Regions from separate parts of the Acuticoccus sp. MNP-M23 genome, predicted to be linked through region 2. Evidence: riboswitches for the same ligand, from Rfam matches in the RefSeq annotation. Region 2 holds a riboswitch; the other holds the start of a gene.
What was found. Region 2 has a riboswitch for thiamine pyrophosphate ahead of thiC (phosphomethylpyrimidine synthase ThiC). Riboswitches for the same ligand answer to the same signal wherever they lie in the genome.

Region 1: another riboswitch for thiamine pyrophosphate. It lies ahead of RDV64_RS18625 (hydroxyethylthiazole kinase); the one in region 2 lies ahead of thiC (phosphomethylpyrimidine synthase ThiC).

What each region holds. Positions count from the first base shown of each region.
Region 1 covers NZ_CP133480.1:4,030,678-4,035,288, reverse strand. Annotated here, with positions in the region: gene RDV64_RS18640 (hypothetical protein) at 1-162, opposite strand, end outside; gene thiD (bifunctional hydroxymethylpyrimidine kinase/phosphomethylpyrimidine kinase) at 397-1,188, opposite strand; gene thiE (thiamine phosphate synthase) at 1,185-1,808, opposite strand; gene RDV64_RS18625 (hydroxyethylthiazole kinase) at 1,808-2,554, opposite strand; TPP riboswitch at 2,591-2,688, opposite strand; gene RDV64_RS18620 (Lrp/AsnC ligand binding domain-containing protein) at 2,823-3,059, shown strand; gene RDV64_RS18615 (hypothetical protein) at 3,103-3,732, opposite strand; gene RDV64_RS18610 (uracil-DNA glycosylase family protein) at 3,837-4,493, opposite strand; gene cobT (nicotinate-nucleotide--dimethylbenzimidazole phosphoribosyltransferase) at 4,490-4,611, opposite strand, start outside.
Region 2 covers NZ_CP133480.1:4,461,602-4,466,212, forward strand. Annotated here, with positions in the region: gene RDV64_RS20550 (EAL domain-containing protein) at 1-516, shown strand, start outside; gene thiC (phosphomethylpyrimidine synthase ThiC) at 576-2,378, opposite strand; TPP riboswitch at 2,476-2,605, opposite strand; gene RDV64_RS20560 (DUF2256 domain-containing protein) at 2,661-2,834, opposite strand; gene RDV64_RS20565 (cryptochrome/photolyase family protein) at 2,831-4,360, opposite strand; gene guaA (glutamine-hydrolyzing GMP synthase) at 4,522-4,611, opposite strand, start outside.

The DNA of each region.
Region 1 (4,611 bases), 430 kb from region 2:
GCTTCCAGCGGCAACGTTCTTGCCGTCTTCGGCATAATTGGTCGCAGCGCGCTGCGCTTCATCGACCGCGGACCGAGCCTGATTCTTTATTTCGTCGGAAGCCTCATTAAGCTTATCCTTGGCGGATGCTGCTTCGCGATCGATCTGTTGTTTGGTGGACATTGATCTAACCCCTCCTCGAGGATTTTAGATTCGCCGTAATACGGTTACGCGAGGCCTAGAATGCTGAGAATGAAAAGAACAACAACCACAAGGCCCACAAGATAAATCAAGCTATTCAACGTCGTCTCCTATCGCGATAGATGCGTATTCTGGTGGCTGAACGTCGCCCAGAAGGTGGAGGTTCCGGTTCGGGTACCCGAATGAGCAGGTAATTTTACGCCCCGGCAACGATCCCTAACGCGGCCAGACGGCATGAAAATGATGGACAGGCCCGTGTCCGCTGCCGATCTGGAGCTGGTCGGACGCTGCAATGGCGGCAGAAATATATTCCTTCGCCGCGTGCACTGCGGCACGCAGCGCCATGCCGCGGGCAAGGAATGCGGTCACGGCGCTCGACAGCGTACACCCCGTCCCGTGGGTGTTGGGCGATGCGATCCGCGCCGCACTCAAGAGTTCCGGGCGCCCTTCGTGGAAGAATACATCGGTGGCATCGCCGGTCGTCAGGTGTCCGCCCTTGAGCAGAATGGCCGGACCGAGGGCCGCCAGCTCACGGGCCTGCTCACGCATCTGCGGGACGTCTACCGCGCTCTTGGCATTGAGAAGAACGCCGGCCTCCGGCACGTTGGGCGTCACCAGCGTCGCGAGCGGCAAAAGTTCGCTGAAGAGCGCCTTCTCCGCCCCTTCCCCGATCAGCCGGTCGCCGGAGGTGGCGATCATCACCGGGTCGAGCACGATGGGGATCCGGCTGCCTGCAAGGGCGCGGGCGATGGCGCTGATCACCGCGCGGTCGCCCACCATGCCGATCTTGATCGCCTTCACGTCGAGGTCCGACAGCACGGCATCCAGCTGCGCGGTGACAATGTCGGCCGGAATGCCGTGCACTGCCGTCACGCCGCGGGTGTTCTGCGCCGTTATTGCCGTGATCACGCTGGCGCCGTAAACGCCAAGCGCGCTCATGGTCTTCAGGTCCGCCTGAATGCCGGCGCCACCGCCCGAATCAGATCCGGCGATCGTCAGCGCAATCACGCCGCCTTCTCCGCAAATACCGTGGCGAGGGTGCGGGCCGCCTGCGCCGGGTCCGCCGCCCTGGTGATCGCACTCATGACCGCCACACCGTCTGCCCCGGCGGCGCGGAGCAGCGCGGCACGCTCGGCATCGATGCCGGCGATGGCGACCACCTTCATGGCACGTTCGGCCTTGAGATAGGCCGCAATGGCGGCAAACCCGTCGATGCCGATGGGCGGGTTGGGGTTCACCTTGCTGTGCGTTTCGAAGACGCCGCCGACCGAGCCATAGTCGATGGGCTGACGGAGCGCCGCCTCAGCCTCCGCCATGGTGTGGATGGTGAGGCCGACGATGGCCTCGTCGCCCACAATGCGGCGGGCCTCCCCCGGCGTGAGATCGCCGTGACCGACGTGAACGCCCGCTGCCCCGGCAATCAGCGCCACGTCGGCCCGGTCGTTCACCAGCACAGGCACGGGGACAGCCGCCACCAGCGCGCGCACCAGCGCCACCTGTTCGGCCGTGCTGCCGGTCTTGTCGCGCCACTGGATCAGGCTGACGCCTCCGGCCACCGCCTTGCGGGCAAGCGCCACGGGGTCGGCCACATCCGGGCCCATGACGAGGTACACACTGGGATCAAGCATCAGTCTATCCGGAGGCCTTTGGTGAGCGCCGCACCGTCCAGCGCGGCAAGGTGGTCGATCAGCGAGACGGCAAAACTGCCGGGGCCGTGCGAGCCGTCGGCGGCAAGCTCGCCGGCGAAGGCCATCAGCCCGGCGCCCGCCGTTGCCGCCACGAAGGGGTCGGTCTCCACCGCAACCATGGCCGCCACCAGCAGGCCGGCAGCGCAGCCGGTGGCGATGACGCGGTCCAGCATCGGCGTGCCGTTGTGGAGCGTCGCGCACCGGCGCCCGTCCCTGACGAGGTCCTGCGCGCCGGTGGTGACGGTGACAAAATCGTCGGCGATGGCGCCAAGGGCCGCCATTTCCGCGCGGTTGCCCTTGATCACAGAGGGGCCAGCCTGAATGAGCTTCTGCGCAAAGGCGAAACGCTCGCTGGCGCGGTCGATCTTCACCGGATCAAGCACGAACGGTGTTCCGGTGAGGACAGCTTTTGCGGCACCTTCGCGGCGGACCGGATCGAGCATGCCAAGGTTGATCAATGCGCTGTGCGACCGGGCGACCATCTGCGGTGCATCCACGGGGTCGTGGGACATGGACACGTCGATCCCCAGCGCCGCGGCAATGTTGGCGGCCAGGGGCTGCGCCACGGGCGACAGCATGGCGTGAACGCGCGGGCGGCGGGAAAGCATCCGGTCCAGCGCGGCGCCGGCCGCCTCACGCAGGGCGTGGGCATCGGCTGGCACGCTGACGGTAGCGGGCGCGCTCATTGGCGCGGTTCGGCTGGGGTGGCGCGCGAGCGCAGCAGGCGTTGCAAATCCAATTCCTCCGCCGGCATGACCCGGATCAGGTGCGAGGGGTCGGCACGATGCCTCTCAGCCCGAAGGCGCCCCCTTGGATGGTGGGTAATTAGGGATCGCGCGCTCGTGGCGCAAGACAGATCCGCAAACCGGTCCATACCGCGCACGCCAACCCTTGTGCTATCGGCGCCGGTGGCACAAAAGAGGCCGAAGCCCGCAGCGGCGTATGGAGGATGTGATGACGCCGTTTTTCGTGCTGATCAAAGCGCAGCTTGGCCGCGCCTACGATGTGGCCAACGCCCTGGCCGACGCGGAGATCGCCTCGGAGATCTACTCCACCGCAGGCGACTACGACCTGCTGGTCAAATTCTATGTCGAGCGTGACAACGACATCGGCCACTTCGTGCAGGAAAAGGTGCAGACGCTGCCCGGTATCCTCGACACCAAGACCATCATCACCTTCAAGGCCTTCTGACCGCACACCGGCCATTTGCTGCCGGGCGCGCAGCGCTGCCCGATCAGGGCAGCGGAACGCCGCGTGCGCGCTGTTGCGCGGACTGGCCGGCAGTGTTGGTGCCCGTGGGCGCGGCAAGGCTCGGCACATTGCGCTGCCGGTTCGCGAACGCTTCCAGCGAATCGGCCCGCACCGGCATGACCTGCGCCACCCGCTCGCCCGGGAGTGACAGGAACTGGACGGCGTTGATGCTCTGCAGACCCTCGATGCAGGAGAAGGAAACGCGCACTGTCGCGCCCTCCTCCATGGCGACCATAAGCCGCCCGGTCTGGTACAGCCACTTGGGCCGCGCCCGCTCATAGATATAATCGTTGGAGGGGCACGGGCTCAGCTCCGACCGGTTCATGGTCACCTGCGTCAGAAGGTCGTTGACCCGGACGTCGGACACACCCGTGTCGATGAAGATGCGGCGCGCGTCATTGGACGCAGGGTCGGAAGGCGCCACATCCACCGCACGGATCCCCGGCTCCGTCACCACCACGGCGGCAGAGGCCGGCTGGCCGGGCGCCACCTGCACCACCTCGGCGCGCACCGGCGCCTGTTGGCCGCCGCCTGCCGTCTGCGCCAGCGCGTTGCCGCCCAGCATCAATCCGGCGCTCAGCACCGCCCCGAACAGCCCGATTTCATTACGCATAACCAAGACTCCGCATTCCACCGGTCGCAATTCCGCACGAACAGATTAATCTGTTGATAAAGAATTGCCACACTGGCGCCGCGCAAGCGGCCAGCGCCGTGCAATCATGTCGAATCTGTCGCACTCAACGCGTCCGCGACGCGGCGGCGCAACTCGGGCAGCACCTCGGCCTCGAACCACGGATTTCGCTTCAGCCAGACGTTGTTGCGCCAGGACGGGTGCGGCAGTGCCATCACGGTGCGCGGCGCAGTCTGCGTCACAATGTCGCGCCATGCGCCGACCGTGTCGGTGAGAGATGCGCGGCGTGTGTGCGGCAGATGGTAGGACAGCGAATATTTGCCGATGCACAGGAACAGCGAAAGCTGCGGCAGGCGCTGGAACAGGCGGTCATGCCAGGTGGCGCCGCACTCGCGCCGCGGCGGCAGGTCCCCGCCGTGGCGATCATACCCTGGAAAACAGAACCCCATGGGAATGATCGCAATCTTCGACCAGTCGTAGAACTGCGTCTCGTCGAGGCCCATCCAGTCGCGCAGGCGAACGCCGGACGGGTCGTAGAACGGCAACCCCGCGACGTGCGCCTTGTTGCCGGGCGCCTGGCTGCAAATGGCAATCCGGGCGGTGGACGAGATCTGGAAGATCGGCCGGGGTTCGTGAGGAAGCGGCTCGCCGGTCGGCGTGTCGCGGCAGATCCGGCAGCGTGACATGGCGCCTAGAAACGCCTCGAGCGGCGCTCCGTCCGCCGGAACCCCGTCCCGTGTCACGCCGGTCCGTCGACGCCAGCCTCCGCAAACGTCGCCATGCCGGAATGGCAGGCCGCCGCTGCCTTGAGGATGCCGATGGCAAGGGCTGCCCCGGTGCCTTCGCCAAGGCGCATGCCAA
Region 2 (4,611 bases):
CTGCACATCGCCATCAATCTTGGCGCCCGCGACATTGAAGGCGGACGCGTCCTGCGCGTTCTCGAAAAGGCGCTGCACCGCAGCGGTATCGAGAACCAGCAGATCTGGCTCGAAGTCACCGAGCGCGCCTTCCTCGACGCCGAAGTGGCGAAGGCCGGACTGGACGACGCCCGCAACCGCCAGCACACCATTGCCATCGACGATTTCGGCACGGGCTACTCCAGCCTGTCCCACCTTCAGAACCTGCCGCTGGACGTCCTGAAGATCGACAAGTCGTTCGTCGACACCATCGGCTCGGACTCGGTGACCAGCCTGGTGACGCCGCACATCATCGCGCTTGCCAAAACGCTGAAGCTGCGCATCGTCGCCGAAGGGATCAGCACAGAGGAACAGGCGGCCTACCTGCGCGATGAAGGCGTGGATTATGGCCAAGGATACCTTTACGCAAAGCCGATGCCGGCGCGCGATTTCATCGCCTTCGTCACCGCCAGCGACAAGGCACTGCGCACCGGCTGAAGCGCGCCAGCGACCGCGGCCTGAGGGGGCCGGCAGCTGACACCGCCGGCCCGTCCCATTCAGCTCCGGTCTGGCGTCACCGGCAGGTAAAGCTCACCGGCTTCGCGGAATTTCTCCGCCATCGCCGCAAGCCCCTCCTTCTGCGCTTCGGCGCGGATATCGTGGCTGATGCGCATGGAGCAGAATTTCGGCCCGCACATGGAGCAGAAGTGCGCCACCTTGTGCGCCTCCTTGGGCAGCGTCTCGTCATGGAATTTCTGCGCCGTTTCGGGGTCCAGCGAGAGGTTGAACTGGTCCTCCCAGCGGAACTCGAACCGCGCGCGGCTGAGGGCGTCGTCGCGGGCCTGCGCTGCCGGATGCCCCTTGGCAAGATCGGCCGCATGGGCGGCAATCTTGTAGGTGATCACGCCGGTCTTCACATCGTCCCGGTCCGGCAGGCCGAGGTGCTCCTTGGGCGTGACGTAACAAAGCATCGCGGTGCCGAACCAGCCGATCATCGCCGCGCCAATGCCGGAGGTGATGTGGTCGTAGCCCGGCGCAATGTCCGTCGTCAGCGGCCCCAGCGTGTAGAACGGCGCCTCGCCGCAAACGGCAAGCTGCTTGTCCATGTTGGCCTTGATCTTGTGCATCGGAACGTGGCCCGGCCCCTCGATCATCACCTGGCAGTCCTTGGCCCAGGCAATCTCGGTCAGCTCCCCCAGCGTCTCCAGCTCGGCAAATTGCGCCGCGTCGTTGGCGTCGGCGATGGAGCCCGGACGCAGCCCGTCGCCCAGCGAGAACGACACGTCGTAGGCACGGCAGATGTCGCAGATCTCGTCAAAATGCTCGTACAGAAAACTCTCGCGGTGATGGTGGAGGCACCACTTGGCCATGATCGACCCGCCGCGCGAGACAATGCCGGTGACCCTGTCCACGGTGAGCGGGATCATGTGAAGCCGCACCCCCGAGTGGATGGTGAAATAATCCACCCCCTGCTCGGCCTGCTCGATCAGCGTGTCGCGGTAGATTTCCCACGTGAGGTCCTCTGCAACGCCGCCGACTTTCTCCAGCGCCTGGTAGAGCGGCACCGTGCCGATGGGCACCGGCGCGTTGCGGATGATCCAGTCGCGAATGTTGTGGATATTGCGGCCGGTGGAGAGGTCCATCACCGTATCCGCGCCCCAGCGGATCGCCCAGACCATCTTCTCCACCTCCTCGCTCATGGACGAGGTGACGGCGGAGTTGCCGATGTTGGCGTTGATCTTCACCAGAAAATTGCGGCCGATGATCATCGGCTCGGCTTCCGGATGATTGATGTTGGCGGGGATGATCGCCCTGCCCCGCGCCACTTCCTCGCGGACGAACTCGGGCGTCACGTGGTCCGGAATTGCGGCGCCGAAATCCTCGCCATCGCGCGTGGCGGCGGCGGCAGCGTCACGGCCGATGTTTTCGCGGATCGCCACGAACTCCATTTCAGGCGTGATGATGCCGGCCCGTGCGTAGGCAAGCTGCGTCACTGCCGTGCCGTCCTTGGCACGACGCGGCCGGTGCCGGGCGGGAAACGGCGGGGTCAGCCGTTCGGCGGAGACGAAGCCGTTGTCCGCCGCCTCGACGGCGCGTCCATCATAGGCCTCGGTATCGCCTCTGGCGTCCACCCAGGGCGCGCGAATGCGGGCAAGTCCGGCGTTCACCGCAACGGCCGTCTTGCCGTCCGTATAGGGTCCGGAGGAATCGTAGACGGCGACCGGCGGTTCCCCGGCGGTGGGATGCACGGCAATTTCGCGCATGGGCACGCGGATGTCCGGATGAAGGATGCCCTGCGCATGGATTTTGCGCGAGGCGGGCAACGGACCTGTGGTGACGGTCTTTGCAAAAGCGTCCAAATGAGCCTCCCTGCTCAAGCAATGGAGACCCAGTTCGGCGGGTAAAAACGGCAGGAGGCTTCGGCGTGAAGGCGGGCCACCGCCTAACGGATCGGCCCTGTCGAAGCGCGCACCATCCCTACGCCAGTATGAACTGGATCAGGTTCATCGGGTCACTGCGCTACGCGGGCCTTGGCACCGCACCAGCAGAATCTCAGCCCCTTGTCGGGACCCCCCAGGTGAGCGTCGATGATCGCCGTTGTGCCCCGGCCCTGTCAATTGTCCGAATGAAAGATCGCCGGGTCAGCCCCTGCGCTCTTGGGCATTCATCTTGCGGAGCGCGCCCTTGCAGCGCTCCGAGCAGGTTTTCACGTTGTCCCAGTCGCGCGCCCATTTGCGCCGCCAGGCGAACGGCCTGCCGCAAGCGGCGCAGACCTTCTGCGGCAGGTTGCTCTTGGTGTAGCGCTTGTCCGTCACAGGCTGTCCAGAAAGGCGGCTGCGCTCTGCGTGATCCGCTCCTGCTCGTCCCCGTCAAACCTGTCATAGGTCCGCACCATCTGCTTCATGCGGGGGTTGTTGCCGATCCTGTTCCGGTTGCGGGATACGAAACCCCAGTAAAGCGCGTTGAACGGGCAGGCCTCCGGCCCGGTGCGCTGCTTCACGTCGTACCGGCAGTTTCCGCAATAGTCGGACATGCGGTTGATGTAGGCCCCGCTCGCCGCGTAGGGCTTGGACGCCAAGAGCCCGCCATCGGCAAACTGGCTCATCCCGATGGTGTTGGGCATCTCCACCCACTCATAGGCATCGGCGTAGACGCACAGGTACCACTCGTGCACCTCTGCCGGGTCGACCCCCGCCAGCATTGCGAAGTTGCCGGTCACCATCAGCCGCTGGATGTGGTGCGCGTAGGCCAGCTCCTTTGTCTGCGTGATCGCTTCGCGCAGGCACATCATGTCGGTCTCTGCGGTCCAGTAGAAGTCCGGCAGCGGGCGCTTGTGGCCGAAGAAATTGCTGGCCTCGTAGCCGGGCATCTTCAGCCAGTAGATCCCGCGGACATATTCGCGCCAGCCGATGATCTGGCGAATGAAGCCCTCTGCGGCGTTGAGCGGCACGTCCCCCGCCCGCCAGGCGTCCTCCACCGCCGCGCACACCTTAAGCGGATCAAGAAGCCCGGCATTGATGTAGAGCGCGATGACGGAATGGTAGAGGAACGGCTCGCCGGCGAGCATTGCGTCCTGATAGTCCCCGAACCTTGGTAGCGCCTTGTCGACGAACGCTGCGAATGCGTCCTCGGCGTCCCCCCGCGTCACGGCGAAGGTGAATGGCGCGAGGTCGCCGAAATGATTGTCGAACCGGTCGGCAACCAGCGCCAGGACACCCTGCGTGGTTTCGTCCGGCGCAATCTCGTTCGGGCGGGGCATGAAAAGATCGGTCTTTGCGGGCTTTCTGTTGTCGTGGTCGAAATTCCACTTGCCGCCGGCAGGTTCGCTCCCGTCCATCAGAAGCCCGGTCTTCTTGCGCATCTCGCGATAAAAATACTCCATGCGGAGCTGCTTGCGCCCGTCCGCCCACGCGGCGAAGGCCTCGATCGACGACAGAAACCGATCGTCCGGAAGGATATCGACGGGCACGCAAAAGCGCTCCTCCCACCCCTTTATCATCGCCGCGACGCGCCACTCGCCAGCCTCGGTGACGACAATCCGCTCCGGCCCGCGCGCTGCCACCGCCCGCTCAACCTCGCCGGTGAAGCTGCCGGTGTTGCCGTCTGCATCAAGCGTGACGTAATCGACCTGCCAGCCAGCCTCGCGCAGCTCGGCTGCAAAGTGGCGCATGGCGGAAAACAGGAATGCAATCTTCTTCTTGTGGTGGCGCACGTAGGTGGCTTCGTCGTGCACTTCGGCCATCAGCACGCGGTCGCGCGCCGGATCGCCCGCAGCAATGCTGGACAGCCCGCGCGTGAGCTGATCGCCCAGAACGAGAATGAGGTTTCGCACGCCGGTCATCGAGCAAGGGCTCCCCGCCGGCCGGGGTTGCTGGCAAACGCTGAATTCATGCCGGGACATTTGCCCGGCAGCGACGCGCCGCCAAGAGCGCTGGCCTGTGACGTGAGATCGCGCCGCCCCGTCCGGCAGCGCGTCTCTGTCAGCCTGTCGCAGTCAGGCGGTCATTCCCACTCGATGGTGCCGGGCGGCTTCGACGTCACGTCGTAGACTACGCGGTTGACGCCGCGAACCTGGTTGACGATGCGGCTTGC